One region of the Paenibacillus sp. FSL P4-0081 genome, then DNA from elsewhere that is predicted to be linked to it. Evidence: riboswitches for the same ligand, from Rfam matches in the RefSeq annotation. Region 1 holds a riboswitch; each other region holds the start of a gene.
What was found. A riboswitch is a leader RNA that binds a small molecule or an ion and turns the genes downstream of it on or off. The one in region 1 is predicted to bind thiamine pyrophosphate.
Positions count from the first base shown of each region.

Region 2: linked by a shared signal. The riboswitch ahead of P40081_RS15745 (ABC transporter ATP-binding protein) and the one ahead of P40081_RS10990 (thiamine phosphate synthase) in region 1 are both predicted to bind thiamine pyrophosphate.
Region 3: linked by a shared signal. The riboswitch ahead of thiC (phosphomethylpyrimidine synthase ThiC) and the one ahead of P40081_RS10990 (thiamine phosphate synthase) in region 1 are both predicted to bind thiamine pyrophosphate.
Region 4: linked by a shared signal. The riboswitch ahead of P40081_RS02360 (ABC transporter substrate-binding protein) and the one ahead of P40081_RS10990 (thiamine phosphate synthase) in region 1 are both predicted to bind thiamine pyrophosphate.

Region 1 covers NZ_CP009280.1:2,612,392-2,616,602, forward strand. Annotated here, with positions in the region: gene P40081_RS10980 (NUDIX hydrolase) at 1-413, opposite strand, end outside; gene P40081_RS10985 (SDR family oxidoreductase) at 622-1,494, shown strand; TPP riboswitch at 1,689-1,791, shown strand; gene P40081_RS10990 (thiamine phosphate synthase) at 1,866-2,555, shown strand; gene thiS (sulfur carrier protein ThiS) at 2,562-2,765, shown strand; gene P40081_RS11000 (thiazole synthase) at 2,869-3,633, shown strand; gene thiH (2-iminoacetate synthase ThiH) at 3,665-4,211, shown strand, end outside.
Region 2 covers NZ_CP009280.1:3,703,875-3,708,085, reverse strand. Annotated here, with positions in the region: gene P40081_RS15755 (DHA2 family efflux MFS transporter permease subunit) at 1-1,223, opposite strand, end outside; gene P40081_RS15750 (TetR/AcrR family transcriptional regulator) at 1,631-2,323, shown strand; TPP riboswitch at 2,392-2,494, shown strand; gene P40081_RS15745 (ABC transporter ATP-binding protein) at 2,607-3,389, shown strand; gene P40081_RS15740 (ABC transporter permease) at 3,370-4,146, shown strand; gene P40081_RS15735 (ABC transporter substrate-binding protein) at 4,143-4,211, shown strand, end outside.
Region 3 covers NZ_CP009280.1:160,163-164,373, reverse strand. Annotated here, with positions in the region: gene P40081_RS36070 (class I SAM-dependent methyltransferase) at 1-107, opposite strand, end outside; gene thiC (phosphomethylpyrimidine synthase ThiC) at 272-1,966, opposite strand; TPP riboswitch at 2,136-2,242, opposite strand; gene trxB (thioredoxin-disulfide reductase) at 2,315-3,268, opposite strand; gene P40081_RS00795 (tetratricopeptide repeat protein) at 3,414-4,211, opposite strand, start outside.
Region 4 covers NZ_CP009280.1:530,280-534,490, reverse strand. Annotated here, with positions in the region: gene P40081_RS02365 (hypothetical protein) at 1-1,143, shown strand, start outside; TPP riboswitch at 1,216-1,326, shown strand; gene P40081_RS02360 (ABC transporter substrate-binding protein) at 1,458-2,543, shown strand; gene P40081_RS02355 (thiamine-binding protein) at 2,597-2,890, shown strand; gene P40081_RS02350 (ABC transporter permease) at 2,887-3,648, shown strand; gene P40081_RS02345 (ABC transporter ATP-binding protein) at 3,738-4,211, shown strand, end outside.

The DNA of each region.
Region 1 (4,211 bases):
TCCAGCTCAAAAATGCCGTGCTCCTGAAAGTCAGCGATAATCTGCGGCGGCAGCAGGGCGTTCATTTCGCTCACGGTGCACCAGCGGTAATCGGTATGCTCTTCCGAGAGCTGGATTTCGCCACGGGCTGCGCGGCATAAATAGGTGATAATCACTACCTGTCTAGCAGGGTCAGTGAGCAGGGTCACCGCATAAAGGATACGTTCTGTCGTAACCGCCAGTCCGGTTTCCTCAAGAATTTCTCTTTCCAGTGCAGCCTCCAGGCTTTCACCGAATTCGATTTTGCCTCCGGCACATTCCCAGCTTCCGGCACCTGCAGAATCGGCGGCAGCCCGCTTGACGATGAGGATTCTGCCCTGATACAGGATGACACCTTTGACGGCAACGATGATGCTTTTTGATTTTTTGGACATGAGGATAACTCTCCTTCTGCAGGCTCTAAAATGGAGCGGGAACGCGTTGGACTCAAGATTTTCTGTTTGGCCGGCTTCCCTATGTGGTAAGTAAAATAACGTAAAGCGATTTTTGCTAGGCAAGTATGATGCATAAACACCAGACTTTTAGCCAACCTAACATGATTAGTAAAAACAGTATAACGGTACAGCGAAAGGAGAATGGATTATGCCAGACACCAGCAAACAACCCGTCAAAACCCTGCCTCCGCAGGTACAGGACCAGCAGCCCGGAATTGAAAGCGAGATGAACCCGCTTCCGGAGTTTGAAACCTCAGCTTACAAGGCAGCAGGCAAGCTGCTGGGCAAGGCCGCACTCATTACCGGAGGGGACAGCGGAATCGGTCGTGCGGTTGCCGTTCATTTTGCCAAAGAAGGCGCAGATGTAGTGATATCCTATCTGAATGAGCATGAAGATGCGGAAGAAACCAAGCGCCAGGTGGAGCAGGAGGGGCGGAAGTGTATTCTGATCTCCGGTGATATCGGGGTTGAGGCCTTCTGTCAGGATCTGATTAATAAAACCATTGAGGGACTCGGCAAGCTGGACATCCTGATTAACAATGCGGCAGAGCAGCATCCGCAGGAGACCATTGAGGACATTACCGCCGAGCAGCTGGAGCGGACGTTCCGGACGAATATATTCTCCATGTTCTATCTGACCAAGGCAGCGATGCCCCATCTCAAAAAAGGCTCCACGATCATCAACACTACGTCTATCACGGCGTACCGCGGCAGCCCGCAGCTGCTGGACTATTCGTCCACCAAAGGAGCAATTCTCAGCTTCACCCGCTCCCTGTCGATGAATCTCGCAGACAAAGGCATCCGCGTGAACGCGGTAGCACCGGGACCGATCTGGACGCCGCTGATTCCGTCTACGTTTGACGCGAAGAAGGTCAGTGAATTCGGCGGCACCCAGCCGATGAAGCGTCCGGGACAGCCTGAAGAGCTGGCACCGGCTTATGTATATCTGGCCTCCGACGATTCCTCTTATGTGAGCGGTCAGGTCATGCATGTTAACGGCGGCGAGATCGTTAACGGCTGACCATTGGCACTGCTTTGTAAGCCGGATAAGTTTATACTGGTTTAAAGAATCAAACGTTCAACAGATGAAAAGTCAGCCGGAAGGCTGGCTTTTTTGCCGCTTAAACCCGCTGGACTTAATAATTGAATCTATTAAAGAATAGCTCTTACAGGAATAATATGCTAATATACAAACTGCAAGAACAATAGAATATGAACGATCACTAGGGGTGCCGCAAGGCTGAGACGGACATATCTGTTCGGACCCTTTGAACCTGATCTGGTTTATACCAGCGTAGGGAAGTGGAGAATGAATAATGCAGCGGGGGTAACGGATTACCCGGTATTCCTGCTTATATTCCGGACTGCTTCCTGATACAGGGGGCGGTCTTTTTGTATTTTCAGGAATGCCGTATAGAAGGGAAGGTGAAGGTGCTGAAAGAAATCCATTTGATCTCGGACGGGAGGCTGAATCCGGAGCAGTTTGCCGGACTGGCTGCTGCTGTACATACCATGGTGGATTATATCCATCTCCGGGAAAAAGCCCTGTCCGCACTTGAGCTTCTGGCTGCCGCAGAGCGGTTGCTGCAAGCGGGGGTTCCGCCCTCAAAGCTGGTTATTAATGACCGGATTGATGTGGCTCTGGCAGCAGGGGCAGCCGGCGTCCAATTGGCCTGGCACAGCCTGCCGCCTGCCAAGGCGAGCGGTATTGCCCCGGGCCTGCGGCTGGGCAGGTCGGTGCATTCCCCGGAGGAAGCGGCACGCGCCGGACAGCAGGGAGCGGACTTTTGTCTGTATGGACATGTATTTCCCACGGCCTGCAAGCCCGGACAGCGGGAACGGGGCCTGGAGCAGCTGGAAGTGGCTGTCCGCTCCAGCAGTATACCGCTGATTGCTATCGGAGGCATCACACCGGGCAATACCGGAATCGTTCTGTCGAAGGGGGCTGCCGGAATAGCCGTAATGTCCGGGATATGCGGAGCGACGGATCCTGCTGGCGCCGCTGAGGCTTACAGATCATCCGTTCAGGCTGCAGCATATGCTGAAGTCCTGAATGACCCCCATACCGGGCAAAGGAGGTGAACTGGAATGAATTTGACCGTTAACGGACGCAGAGGATGGTATGAAGAGAGCTGCCGGACGCTGGCTGATCTTCTGGCCCGGCCTGAGTGGACCGGGAAGCTGGTTATTGTGGAGCTGAATGGTGAGCTTGCCGGCAGAGAGGTTTATGAAGATACATTGCTGAATGAAGGTGACCGAGTTGAGCTGGTTCATTTTGTCGGCGGAGGCTAGGTAACTGGTAACTGTGCGTGCGGCAGATGCAAGAATGCCAATACGCCAATACGCCAATACGCAATTAAGATAAAGGCAACGACTTATCACAGGAGGCGATATGATGCAGGATCCTTTGATTATTGGAGGAGTTACTTTAACGAGCAGACTGTTCATCGGGACCGGAAAATACAGCCGCAATACTCTTATTCCCGAAGTGATCGCCCGCTCGGGTTCACAGGTCATTACGGTTGCCCTGCGCCGGGTAGATCCGGAGAGCAAGGACAATATTATCAGCCATATTCCTTCCCACATGACGCTGTTGCCCAATACCTCCGGTGCGCGCACCGCAGAGGAAGCGGTACGCATTGCCCGGCTGGCAAGGTCAGCGGGGCTGGGAGACTGGGTGAAGATTGAGGTTATCAATGATCAGAAATATCTGCTGCCTGATAATACCGAGACGATCCGAGCCACGGAAATCCTAGCTGCGGAGGGTTTCGTAGTTCTGCCCTACATGAGTCCTGATCTGTCAGCCGCACTCCGGCTGAAGGCGGCCGGAGCTGCAGCCGTCATGCCGCTGGGAGCGCCAATCGGCTCTAACCGCGGGCTGCAGACCAAGGAGCTGATCCGGATTCTGATATCAGAAACGGGTCTGCCCATCATCGTGGATGCCGGTATTGGCAGACCCTCCGAGGCTGCTGAGGCGATGGAAATGGGCGCAGCCGCTGTGCTGCTGAATACGGCAATTGCCACCGCCCGGGACCCGCAGCTGATGGCGGAGGCATTCCGCGAAGCGGTGTCGGCGGGGCGGAAGGCCTATCTGGCCGGGCTGGGGCCGGTGGAAGAGACAGCCGCAGCTTCTTCGCCGCTGACCGGATTTCTGGCATGACTGATGCTGTTTATGAAGAGGGGGGAAGGACATGAGCTTTTATGATAGGCTGACACGGCTGGACAAGCTTCCCTACGAGGGGGCATGGAAGCAGTATACTGCGCTTGATGTGAAGCGGGCGCTTCGTCTGGAGCGGCTGGACGAGGACGGGCTGATGGCTTTGCTGTCACCGGCAGCGGAGCCTTACCTCGAAGAGATGGCGCAGAAGGCGCATAGATTGACACGTACGCAATTCGGTCATGTGATGCAGCTGTTTACACCGATGTATCTGGCTGATTTCTGCGTCAACCATTGTACCTACTGCAGCTTTAGCTCTATCTATGATTTTCCGCGCAAAAAACTGACACTGGAGGAGGTCCGGCGGGAAGCGGAAACAATCGCAGCCACAGGGCTGCGCCACATTCTGATTCTGACCGGAGAATCCCGGAATGAAAGTCCGGTCAGTTATCTGAAAGACTGCGTGGAGGTGCTCCGCGGCTATTTCTCTTCAGTCAGCATTGAAGTGAATCCGCTCACTACCGAAGAATACGCTGACCTCAGACAGGCAGGAGTAGACGGTCTGACGCTGTATCAGGAGG
Region 2 (4,211 bases), 1.1 Mb from region 1:
ACCTGCTGCATGGAGTTGGTGAGTGAGGTTACCCGGTTGACCAGATTGCCTGGCGCCTTGTTCAGCAGATGCGTATTCATCGGCATCATCATCATCCCCATCCCTGCACCGCACATGATTAGCGGAAGAATGAGATCACGGCTCTGGGTGGTCAGATCGACATGGGAATACTGAAACAAGGCGCCAGAGACCAGACTGAGTCCGCAAACCACCAGCCAGCGCACCCCGATCCGGTCGAACAGAATTCCGGCAATTGGCATCATCAGCCCGGAAGCAATGGCCTGCGGCAGCAGGGTCAATCCGGTATCAAATGCGCCGAAGCCGCGGGCCTGCTGCAGAAACTGCGGCAGTAGAAATAAAGCACCATATAAGCCGAACTGGGCGATCCACTGCACAATAATTCCGGTGGTGAAATCCACGGATTTCAGAATCCGCAGCTCCAGTAAAGGGGTCCTGGAACGCAGCTCGGCAATGACAAAGGCAATCAGTGCAACAGCTCCCAGAGATAACCCGATTAGCGTTTTGTCCGAGGTCCAGCTCTGCGCACCCTGACTTACACCGTAAGTGAGTGAAGCAAAAGCCAGTGGTCCGAGCACCATTCCGAATTTATCCATGCCGGGAACGGTGTTCTTCGCCGCATTCGGCAGCTTTCGCAGCCCGATCAGCACACAGATAATACCGATGGGGATATTAATCAGGAAGATCCAGCGCCAGGAGTGGTATTCCACCAGCCAGCCTGACAATACAGGACCAATCGCCGGAGCGAACAGCACGGGAATTCCCATAATCCCCATAACAACGCCGACTTTACTCTTCGGAGCCAGTCTGTACACATAAGCCATCCCGACCGGGAGCACACAGCCCCCTCCAAGACCCTGCAATACCCGGAAAACGACCAGCCATTCTGCACTGCTTGGCGTTGCACACAGAATGGAGCCGATCGTAAACACAATAACAGCTGTCAAAAAGACGTTCTTAGCCCCGAACCGGTCAGACAGCCAGCCTGACAGCGGAATGACCGAAGCCTGCGCCAGCATATACCCGGTTACGACCCACTGCAGCGTATGCAGGTCTGTATTGAAATCCACTACCAGTCTGGACAATGCCACATTCATTGCCGTACTATCCAGCACGACCATAAATACGCCGGCAATAATCGCCAGCAGCGGAACTAGAATGCCGGATAACCGGAAATCGGCATCCTGCTTCAAGGTCTGATCCATACTCCTTCTCCTCCTGAAGTGTCCGCTTCAACTACGTTGACCTGCGGGCAGGTTTGTCTATATAATTAGTGAACGGACAATTGTCCGCGTTCGCATTTCATAGTCTACGGACAATTGTCCGATGTGTCAAGCGGAATACGCCAATTCCCCACACTTGATTCGTTTACCGGCAGAATAGAGATTTCTTAGGACGCACTGTAGGCATAAATGTTGTATATTTTGCAGCTTTGATTCATGGATAGCCGGGTTTCCGGATGGATTGTTGTATGAAATGCAAGAATAGTTCTGCTAAACTGCTTGAACAAGCTGAAATAATGCATTTTATACAACAATTTGGGATTTAGGCCGATCGAATGAGGGAAATGTTGTATTATGGGCAGGATTTACTTTATATGAAAGGGGATATCATGAAAAAAACAGAAACGGAAGTTGAACCTGTAACATCAGCAGCTCCGGACAATACAGAGAACACAGAGAACAAAGATAACACAGTGAACAGAGACATCGCTGCAAAAGAACCCGCCGATCCTTATATGCAGCGGATACTCGAGGCGGCCCGCCAGCTGTTCACCGAGAGCGGCCTCGAAGCTGTCAGTATGTACGGCATCGCCAAACGGGCCGGTATAGGGCAGGGATCGCTCTACCGCCGCTTCACTGATAAGGGCGAAATCTGTTCGGCCCTGCTGCTGGACAGCACCGAGCAGTTTCTGTCGGGGATGGAACAGCAGCTTGCTGCCAGCGCTGGTGAAACGGCTGCCCTCGCGCATCTGCAGAGCAGCATTGAGCAGGTCGTTGGTTTCATTGAGCAATATGCGGAGCTCTTGAACATGATCAAATCCGAATTCACCGGCAAGAAGCAGCTTACCCAGTTCGAACATCCTTTTTTCCAGCGGCTCGGGGTGATTATGGGTGAACTTCTGCACCGCGCATCCGCGAATGGAGAGATTATCGGGATCGATCCCCGCTTCGCTGCCACAGCGCTGATCTCTGTACTTAGTCCCGATCTTTACCTGTATGAACAGAAACGGAACGGCTCCTCCAAAGAGGAAATCTCGCGGGGAATTGTTGCGTTGTTCATCACCGGCCTCTCCAAGCGCTGAGCACAGGCTCTTTACAAGCGGGGAAATTATGGTATATTAAGTAGCAATTACGAATTCAATAGCACCTGTTATTTCACTAGGGGAGTCGGCCGACTGAGACGGAGCTTAAGCTCCGGACCCTTGGAACCTGATCTGGATCATACCAGCGGAGGGAAGTGGAGCAGAATGTATCAGCGGTTCCGCGTCTTTGCAAACTGACTGTACCTTCAGGCCCATTCATTTCCTCCGGAAATGGATGGGTCTTTCTTGTTTTCGTAGCGTAATCACTTTTCCCTAAGGAGGCTTGCTTCCCCATCCTATGATCAACATCGCTAACCTGTCCTATTCTTTCGGCGCAGCTTCAAGGGCTCCGGTCTTCTCCGGAATCTCCATGAAGGTCCGCCGCGGCGAGTTCATCTCCGTCGTGGGTGCCAGCGGCTGCGGCAAAAGCACGCTGTTCAAGATTATCGCCGGCCTGCTGGAACCCGGCAGCGGCGAGGTTTCCCTGGACGGGCAACCGCCTAATAGCGCCTCGGAGCGGCTCGGCCAGGTCGGCTATATGCCGCAGCGGGATCTCCTGCTGCCCTGGAGAACCGTACTGGACAATTGCCTGCTGCCCTGGGAACTGAAGCGGAGCGGCTCCAAAGAGGAAGCCGTTATTCAGATCCGCAGCATGCTGCAGCAGTTCGGTCTTGGTGATTCGGGGGCTGCGTATCCGCATGAGCTGTCGGGCGGCATGCGCCAGCGGGTTGCGGTACTCCGCACCATTGCCGCCGGGAATGATCTGCTCCTGCTGGACGAGCCGTTCGGGGCACTGGACGCCATAACCAAGCGGGAGCTTCACCGCTGGCTGCTGGAATTATGGTCAGGACTGGACAAGACTGTGCTGTTCATTACCCATGACCTTGAAGAAGCGCTTCTGCTTAGTGACCGCATCTATCTGATGACCGGCAGTGCCGGGGGCGGTATGCAGGAGTTCATCACCGGTCTTCCCCGCCCCAGACATCATAGTCAGAATTACGAACCGCAGTTTGTTGCCCTGCGGCAGGATTTGGAGCTGAAGCTGTATGACAACCGTCTTCTATAGAAGATTGCTGCGGGAGTACAGCCCGGCTATTCTGCTTGTGCTGCTGATTCTTGCGGTCTGGGAAACGGTGTCCCGGCTGGGGCTGATTCCTCCGTTCATCCTGCCGGCTCCCACTGCCATCTGGATTGCTCTGATGGAAGACAGGCATTTACTCTTCGGCGTTCACCTGCCTGCAACGCTGCTTGAGGTACTAACAGGCTTCGCTCTGTCCGTCTTCTGCGGCAGTCTGCTGGGAACGGGCATGCATCTGTTCAGGCCGCTGGCCAAAGCGCTGTATCCGCTGCTGATTATCAGCCAGACGATTCCGCTGGTTGCCCTCTCTCCCCTGTTTATCATGTGGTTCGGCTATACCTTGTGGAGCAAGGTTGCCGTAGTGTTCCTGACCGCCTTCTTCCCGGTGGTTGTCGGCATCTACGATGGGCTGGGCAAGAATACGGAGCAGTACCGCGAGCTGTTGTTGACGCTTGGCGCGAACCGCTGGCAGATTCTCCGCAAGGCTGCTGTTCCGCTGGCCCTGCCGTCCTTTTTCTCCGGACTGAAGCTGTCGGTGGTGTACTGCGTCATTGGCGCTACCATCGGCGAATGGCTTGGAGGCAGCCGGGGGCTTGGTTATTTCAGCCGGAGAATGGCCGGCAATCTGCAAAGTGCCGAGATGTTTGCCGCTGTTGTGCTGTTGTCCGCCCTTGGGATCACTTTGTTTCTTTGTATTGCTACTCTCGAGAAGTTATTTCTGAAGAAAAGAGGACGTTATTCATGACTCCAATCCGCTATAACCGTTATCACTACACCCGTAGTACTCAACCTTATAAGTTGCTGCCTTAT
Region 3 (4,211 bases), 2.5 Mb from region 1:
ACAATCTGCTCAATCAGGGCGAATGGATAACTGGGTCTATACCTATCATAGTATTCAGCCGCTTCATTGAAACGTTCGCTTTCCTTGAGCCAGTCTTTGTTCCTCATTCGATTCACTCCCTATACTTGGATAATGCTATTTACGCCAACGGTTGTGCATGGTTTCACATAATAGGGAGAAGAATCTTGTGCTATTCGCGCATAAGAAAAGCTGCCCTCACGCCTTTTACAGCATGGGACAGCAGGGAAATAGCTATAGGAGACTTGCCTTTTTACAGCGACCTGCTCAATCTGTAGGAATTACGGATATCATGCGAAATCCGCATGCTGCAGAATTTAGGACCGCACATAGAGCAGAAATGAGCTTGCTTCGCCCCCTCCGCAGGAAGCGTCTCATCATGATACTCCAGCGCCCTTTCCGGGTCCAGAGAGAGATGGAACTGGTCTCGCCAGCGAAACTCGAACCGTGCCTTGGACAGCGCATTATCCCTGTCCTGTGCACCCGGATGCCCCTTGGCGAGGTCTGCGGCATGTGCAGCGATCTTGTAGGTAATGACTCCCTCGCGCACGTCATTCTTGTTAGGCAGACCTAAATGCTCCTTGGGTGTAACGTAACACAGCATAGCCGTCCCGAGCCAGCCGATCATCGCCGCCCCGATGGCTGAAGTGATATGATCATAACCGGGTGCAATATCGGTAGTGAGCGGACCCAGGGTGTAAAAAGGGGCTTCCCGGCAAATCTCGAGCTGCTTGTCCATATTCTCCTTAATCTTGTGCATCGGCACATGCCCCGGGCCCTCAACCATTACCTGAACATCGTGCTTCCAGGCCAGCGCTGTCAGCTCTCCCAGTGTCTCCAGCTCAGCGAATTGAGCTTCGTCATTGGCATCTGCAATAGAACCCGGACGAAGTCCGTCCCCCAGAGAGAAGGCCACATCATACGTCTTCATAATCTCACATATAGCTTCGAAGTGTGTGTACAGAAAGTTCTCCTGCTGATGGGCAAGGCACCAAGCGGCCATAATCGAGCCGCCCCGTGATACGATTCCCGTCATTCTTCCGGCAGTCAGCGGAATATAGCGCTGTAGCACCCCGGCATGAATGGTAAAGTAATCGACCCCCTGCTCCGCCTGCTCAATCAGCGTGTCGCGATAGAGCTCCCAGGTTAAATCCTCGGCTATGCCGTTCACCTTTTCGAGCGCCTGGTATAAGGGCACCGTGCCGACAGGCACAGGAGAATTGCGTATAATCCATTCACGGGTGGTATGAATCTTGGAGCCGGTGGAGAGGTCCATGATGGTGTCGGCCCCCCAGCGGGTTGCCCACCGCATCTTCTCCACTTCCTCTTCAATAGAAGAAGACACCGCAGAATTTCCGATGTTCGCATTGATCTTAACCAGGAAGTTACGGCCAATAATCATCGGCTCGCTCTCGGGATGATTGATGTTTGCCGGAATAATGGCCCGTCCGGCGGCCACCTCATCCCTTACGAATTCCGGCCGGGTATTCTCGCGGATCGCGATATACTCCATTTCCGAAGTAATGATCCCTTGCCGCGCATAATGCAGCTGGGTAACATTGTTGCCCGCATGTGCCCGCAGGGGACTCCGCTGCAGCCCTGGATAAGCCTCTGCGGGCGGCCCGCCCCTGCGGATTCCATTATCCTGCGGCTGCACAGCTCTTCCGGTGTATTCCTCCGAATCGCCACGCTCCGCAATCCAGCATAAACGGTGCGGCGGCAGCCCCCTCCGAATGTCAGCCTCTTGCGCAGCATCGGTGTAAATTCCGCTTGTGTCATAGACACGCAGCGGTTCGTTCTCCTCTTCCCCGGCAACGCCCTCGGTTCTGCTGAGGCTGATCTCCCGCATCGGAACCTGAATATCCGGGCGCGAGCCCTCTACATACACTTTGCGGCTTGCAGGAAATCGGGAAAGGTCCACCTCTTCGTTCTTCATCATTTCTGGCATTCTAATCTCCTCCTCTTCGCTCTATGAGCCAATCAGATAAGATTTCACGCAGCAGACTGAGCCGAAGAATCATGTATAGCACAAGGCATCTGAATTCTTGCAAGTCAAAAAGCCGCTCCACCTGGAGCGGCTTTATCAAAGGAACAGCCCAATAAGACTGTATTCAAAAAAAGGTCCGACTCCACTTTCCTACGCTGGTATGATCCAGATCAGGTTCAAGGGTCCGGAAATTCACTTTTCCCGTCTCAGCCTATTCAGGCTCCCCTAGTGGGTATCTTATCTAATTAAATACATTCTACTGGTATAGGATTTTTTTGTAAACCCGTAAATAACAAGAACCTTCTCCGGTTATTTATCGAGCGATTCGCTCCAGTCATGCACCATCGTGCCTTCCAGGAACTTCTCGGCATCCATGGCGGCCATACAGCCGGTTCCGGCTGCCGATATGGCTTGACGGTAACGCGTATCCTGCACGTCGCCGCAAGCGAATACGCCGGGAATATTCGTCTCTGTGGTGCCCGGGTTAACCACTATATAGCCATTGGCATCGGTGTTAATCTGCCCGCCTAAGAAAGCGGTATTCGGTGTATGTCCGATAGCGACAAATACACCATCCGCTTCCACCAGCTCGGTAAGTCCCGTCTCATTGTTAAGGACGGTGATGCCCTTAACTCCGGTATCGCCGACGGTTACCTCAAGCGGCGTGCGGTTCAGTGCCCATGACACCTTGCTGTTGTCGCGTGCGCGGTCCTGCATGATCTTCGAAGCACGCAGCTCCGGACGGCGGTGCACCAGCGTTACGCTGGAAGCAAAGCGGGTCAGGAAGCTGGCTTCCTCCATCGCGGAATCGCCGCCGCCGACCACGACAATTTTTTTGTTACGGAAAAAGAATCCGTCACAGGTCGCACAGGTGCTGACCCCGCGTCCTACATTCTCCTGCTCGCCCGGGATACCCAGGTATCTGGCGGAGGCGCCGGTCGAAATAATGACCGACTCCGCTTCCAGTACACCCATTCCGTCTACAGTCACCTTGAACGGACGCTGTGAGAAGTCAACCGACTCCACCCAGCCATTCTTGAATTCAGCGCCGAAGCGTTCGGCCTGCTTACGCATGTTGTCCATCAGATCAGGACCCAGAATTCCTTCAGGGAAGCCTGGAAAGTTCTCCACTTCTGTCGTCGTTGTCAGCTGTCCTCCCGGCTGCAAGCCTTCAATTACGAGCGGGCTCAGGTTCGCGCGCGCCAGATAAATCGCGGCAGTCAGCCCGGCCGGGCCTGTTCCGATTACAATCGTTTTGTACATTACATTGGCCTCCTTACAAGTAGGTTTGTATTTACAAGTGGAAACGGCTTTATCGTCCTTTTATTAAGACGGTACCGTTTCAGCGAGAAATATAAGGATAAGTTATCGTGAGAAACGTATAGATTCTTATATTTGAAAAAAGGGTTCAAATATTGTTGGTGGACGGCGACAAGCCGTCCGTTCCCGGCAGCATGCCCTGGGTATCGCATTCACTGTCGATCCGCCGTGCATAGCGGCTTACCATGGAGACCGAGACGCCGTAACGCTGTGCCGCCTCGCGGAAGGTGACCGGACGCCCGTGCAGCCTGGCAGTCAGATACTCCAGTGCCGCACACCAGCCGCCGTCATTGCGGAATAACGGTACATCCGGATACAGGCTGCCGATGAACTGCTTCCAGATAAACTCTGCATCCTTCTTCTGCACAGCATCATATCTCCGGTCCATCATGGCCACCGTATGATCGATAATCCGCTGCCAGTCTTCCTTCCATTCAGCCGGGCCCTTGGGGCTGGAAGCCGCTTGCAACGGCTCTTCCTCAGGAGCTGCAGCTTCTTCCAGATTCTCTCCAATCAGCCGCTGCAGGCTGAACAGCGCCGCCTCCTGCAGCCGGTCCTCCTGGAGCGGCTGATGCTCCAGAACTCCGCGCAGTACCTCGGACATCTCCTCATCCTCAATCCAGCGCAGGGCTTCGGTCACCTGGAGCTTCGTGGAGGAATCGCCGTAGCGCAGCGCCCAGAAGAACGAGGCGCGCAGCAGCGGATTGTTCCGTACTTCTTCGGTGAACTTGCCTGTATTCCCCTTCCACTGCTTAAGCTGCTCCTGGAAAGGCAATTGGTAATTATAGCTGACAGCAGGCATAGGTCTGTCTTCTCCCCGGGCTTGCTGGAGCTGGGACAGGAAGAATGCCGGCACGGCCGACTCAGGGTCCAGCTTCGCAGCCTG
Region 4 (4,211 bases), 2.1 Mb from region 1:
GCCGCGATCCTTATGGCCGCAGGCCTGCTGGCGTTCTCCCCTGACGTCCAGGCAGGTCTAAAGCAAGCCCTTAGCTTCCTGCCCGGCTTCGGTACGGTTCTGGAGAGCAGCCCGGGCAGTCAGCTTTATGTTCTGGAGAAGCCCTACACTGCTTCCATAGGCAAGGGAAAGCTGACAGTCAATGCCGTACTTCTGCAGGAGAACAGCGGGACCATTACGCTGCGTGGACAGCAGACTCCCGTCATTACTGAATTTCAGGCAGACATTGGAGGGGACCGTTATACCTTTACTTCCAATATGCGGTCTTCTGCATCCGGAGACTGGTATGCAAGCTACAGTGCTGCACTTCCCGGAAATTTGGAGCTTGAAACCGCTGAACCGGTTACTCTGTATATCAATGCAGCAGCAGTCGGGCCACTGGTGCTTCAAGCACCGGTGACCGCCGATGATCTGCAGCATTTAGGCGCAAGCGATGTGCACCAGGATGTGCGGATTACGGCTTTTCCGGTTCGTCTGGATGACGGACTTGTCCGCGTTGAATTAGTTCCGGCCCTTTCAGATTCGTTCTCTGCCGTCCATTCTTATTCATTGGAGCCGCTGGTATCCTGGAATGGCCTGTATGTCGAGAATGCAGAGGGAGTCAAAGCAAAGGTTGAACCTCCTTCAACCATGGTCTACCCGTCGGAGTTCTCGTTCCGGGAATTGGCATCAGCTGAAGAACAGTCTTACAGGGTCGTCATCCCTTACATCGAAATAGCGGAACGAAAGGCACTCTCCCGGGAGGTCGTTCTGCCGCTGCCCGCCAGCGGGGAGAGTGCGCCCCTTCATATTACCGCTGAAATTGCCGGTTTCCCGGTAGAATTCACCCGCATTGAACGCAGCAGCGAAACGGCTGTCAGTGTAGATGTGGATGTGAAATTTGACCCGGGAGCGGCAAAGTCACTGACGCATTTCTTCATCCGCTATCCGGGTTCTGGGGACAAATATTCATACGGCTGGCAGGATACCGAGACATTCCCAAGAATCTTGAAGACTCTTCTTCTGGATGCAGAGCCCGGCGCGGATACGCTGCGTTTTAGAATGTCGGAGCCTCTATTCCTGCTCAAAGGCCCCTGGATTCTGCCGCTAAAGCTTGAAGATTAGGACGGGGAGACTGGACAACCGCAAGAGCGGCGTCTATAATACACCGTAAGAACATAGCAATACCCGTGAACTTCATAGAACCAGGGGTGCTGGAATTGGCCGGCTGAGATTGTATCCCACAAGATACTGACCCTTATACCTGATCTGGATAATGCCAGCGTAGGAATCTTCATTCAACCCCGAGCCCCTTCATGGGCCTGAAGTTGAACTCACCTTGCGCAAGTAACTGGCGTCCCGGTCTCCGGGGCGCTTTTTGGTATGGGTTACTCTGAATTTTGGAAGACTAGGGATTGCTGGAAGGAGAGAGAAGAGAAATGGGAGTCAAAAAAGTATTACCGCTGCTGCTCAGCTCTATGCTTGTGCTCGTGATGGCCGGATGCGGCAACGGGAACGTCAACCCGGGCAGCAATGCCGGAGGCAGCACACCTGCCGCCGGGAACAGCACCGCTGCACCTGAAGCAACCGCAGCCGCCAGTACCACCGACGCGCCTAAAGAATTGACCCCGGTTAAGATTGCGCTGGACTGGACGCCGAACACGAATCACACCGGCCTGTATACCGCCAAGGAGCTGGGATATTACGCGGAGGAAGGTCTTGACGTGGAGATCGTGCAGCCGGGTGCTGCCGGATCTGACACCATGGTTACTTCCGGTGAAGCCCAGTTTGGCATCAGTGCACAGGAGGCGCTCACCCTGGCCCGCCTGCAGGATGTGCCGCTCGTCTCCATCGCCGCTATCATTCAGCATAATACCTCCGGCTTTGCCGCTCCGAAGGACCGCAACATTAAGACGCCGAAAGACTTCGAAGGCAAAACCTACGGAGGCTGGGGCTCTCCAGCGGAAGAAGCAGCTATGAAAGCCATCATGGACCCCGATGGCGGAGACGTCTCCAAAGTGAAATTGGTGAATATCGGCGAAGCTGACTTCTTCACTGCGGTGAAACGCGATATCGACTTTGCCTGGATCTTCTACGCCTGGACCGGGATCGAAGCCGAGCTGCGCGGCGAGCCGCTGGATATGCTGTACCTGAAGGATTATGCGCCGCAGCTGGATTACTACACACCGGTGCTGACCACCAGTGAGAAGGAAATCGCCGAGCATCCGGAAGTGGTGAAGGCTTTCCTCAAAGCTACGTCGAAAGGTTACCAATACGCGATCGACCATCCGGAAGAAGCGGCCACGGTCCTGTCTGATGCCGTGCCTGATCTTGATCCCGAGCTGGTGCTGGCCAGCCAGAAATGGCTCAGCCCGAAATACAAGGACGATGCCGCCCGCTGGGGTGAGCAGAAGCTAGAAATCTGGCAGAATTATGCCGAGTGGATGTACGGCCTGAAGCTGCTGGACAAACCGCTCGATGCCGCAAGTACATTTACGAATGAATTTTTGCCGGAAGGCCCATAAACACCGGTTGGAATAGTAATGACACTAACTCACATGAGAGGAATGAATAATAAATGGCTAATACACTGCTTAGCATTCAGGTAATTCCCAAGGCTCCAAACAATGAGGATTCGATCCCTTACGTGGACACTGCGATTGAGGTAATTCAGAAGTCGGGGGTTAAACACCAGGTGAATCCGCTTGATACCACCATGGAAGGCGAGCTCACGGAGCTGCTGGAAGTTGTACGTCAGATGCATGAGGCACTGATTGCCTCCGGCAGCCCGAGCGTGATCTCCCAGATCAAGATCGCCCATAATCCCAGCGGCATCAGCATGGACAAGCTGACGGAGAAATACCGGCCGTGAGAAGCACCTGGAGACAAATCTGGCCGCCCCTTGTGGCGGTCATCTTTTTTCTGGGCGCATGGCAAATTGCGGTATCGGTGTTCCATATCCCGGCCTGGCAGCTGCCCAGCCCGTCCGATATCGCGCGTGAATCACGCGGCAATGCCTCCGGGATCTGGGCGCATACGGCCGCAACGCTGCGGCTGACCCTGATCGGCTTCCCGGTCGGCACCGGCATCGGCCTCATTGTGGCTCTGCTGCTCCATCTGCTGCCCTGGCTTAAGCGAGCGCTCTACCCGCTGCTGATCCTCAGCCAGAATGTGCCCTCCATTGCCCTTGGACCGCTGCTGATTATCTGGTTCGGCTTCGGCCTGCTGCCCAAAATCGTCCTGATCACCCTCGTCTGCTTCTTCCCGGTTGCCGTAGCGGCCATGGGCGGGCTGGCGCAAAGCGACAGGGTAATGTTGAACTATATGAAAATGGCCGGTGCAAGCAACTGGCAGATCTTCACCAAGCTGGAGCTACCCGGCTCCCTGCCCTCCCTGTTCTCAGGGCTCAAAATCTCCGCGACCTATGCCGTCATGGGCGCAGTGGTTGCCGAGTGGATTGGCGCGGACAAAGGGATCGGCTATTATATGCTGCTGCAGAAGGCCTCTTACCGCACGGACCGGATGTTCGTGGCCATTGTCATTATTGTGCTGCTGAGTCTGGTGCTGTTTGCACTGATTGCCTTGCTGGAGAAATGGCTCGTGCGCTGGAAACCGCGCAAGGAAGCTTAACACGCACAGGGTAACAATACACGCTATACTGAGCACGTTTGAGATAAAGCCTTAAGTACAAAAATTCTATATAGAAGGAGCTGACCGAAGTGTCTCCACTCACGAATACTGTACAGCTCAAGAAGGACGTCCCCGGCAGCAGCCTTGACGAGCCCAGAAGCGCACCGCCTGCACTTGAAGTCAGCAGCGTCTCCAAATCGTTCACGCACCGCCGCCGGGAGACGCCTGTGCTGGATCAGGTGTCGCTGACGGTAGAGCCGCAGGAATTCGTCTCGATTGTCGGTCCTTCCGGCTGCGGCAAAAGCACCCTGTTCCACATTATCGGCGGCCTGACGCTGCCGGACGCCGGAACCGTCAGCATGGACGGCATCCCGGTTACCGGGCAGCGCGGCAAGATCAGCTATATGCCGCAGCAGCCCGCGCTGTTCCCGTGGCGCAGCACACTGGACAATGTCCTGCTCGGCGCCGAGCTGCAGGGCGCGCCGCAAGCGGAGGCGCGCGAAGCCGCGCGCCACTGGCTGGCCAAGGTCGGCCTGGGCGGATTCGAGCGCGCTTATCCGCAT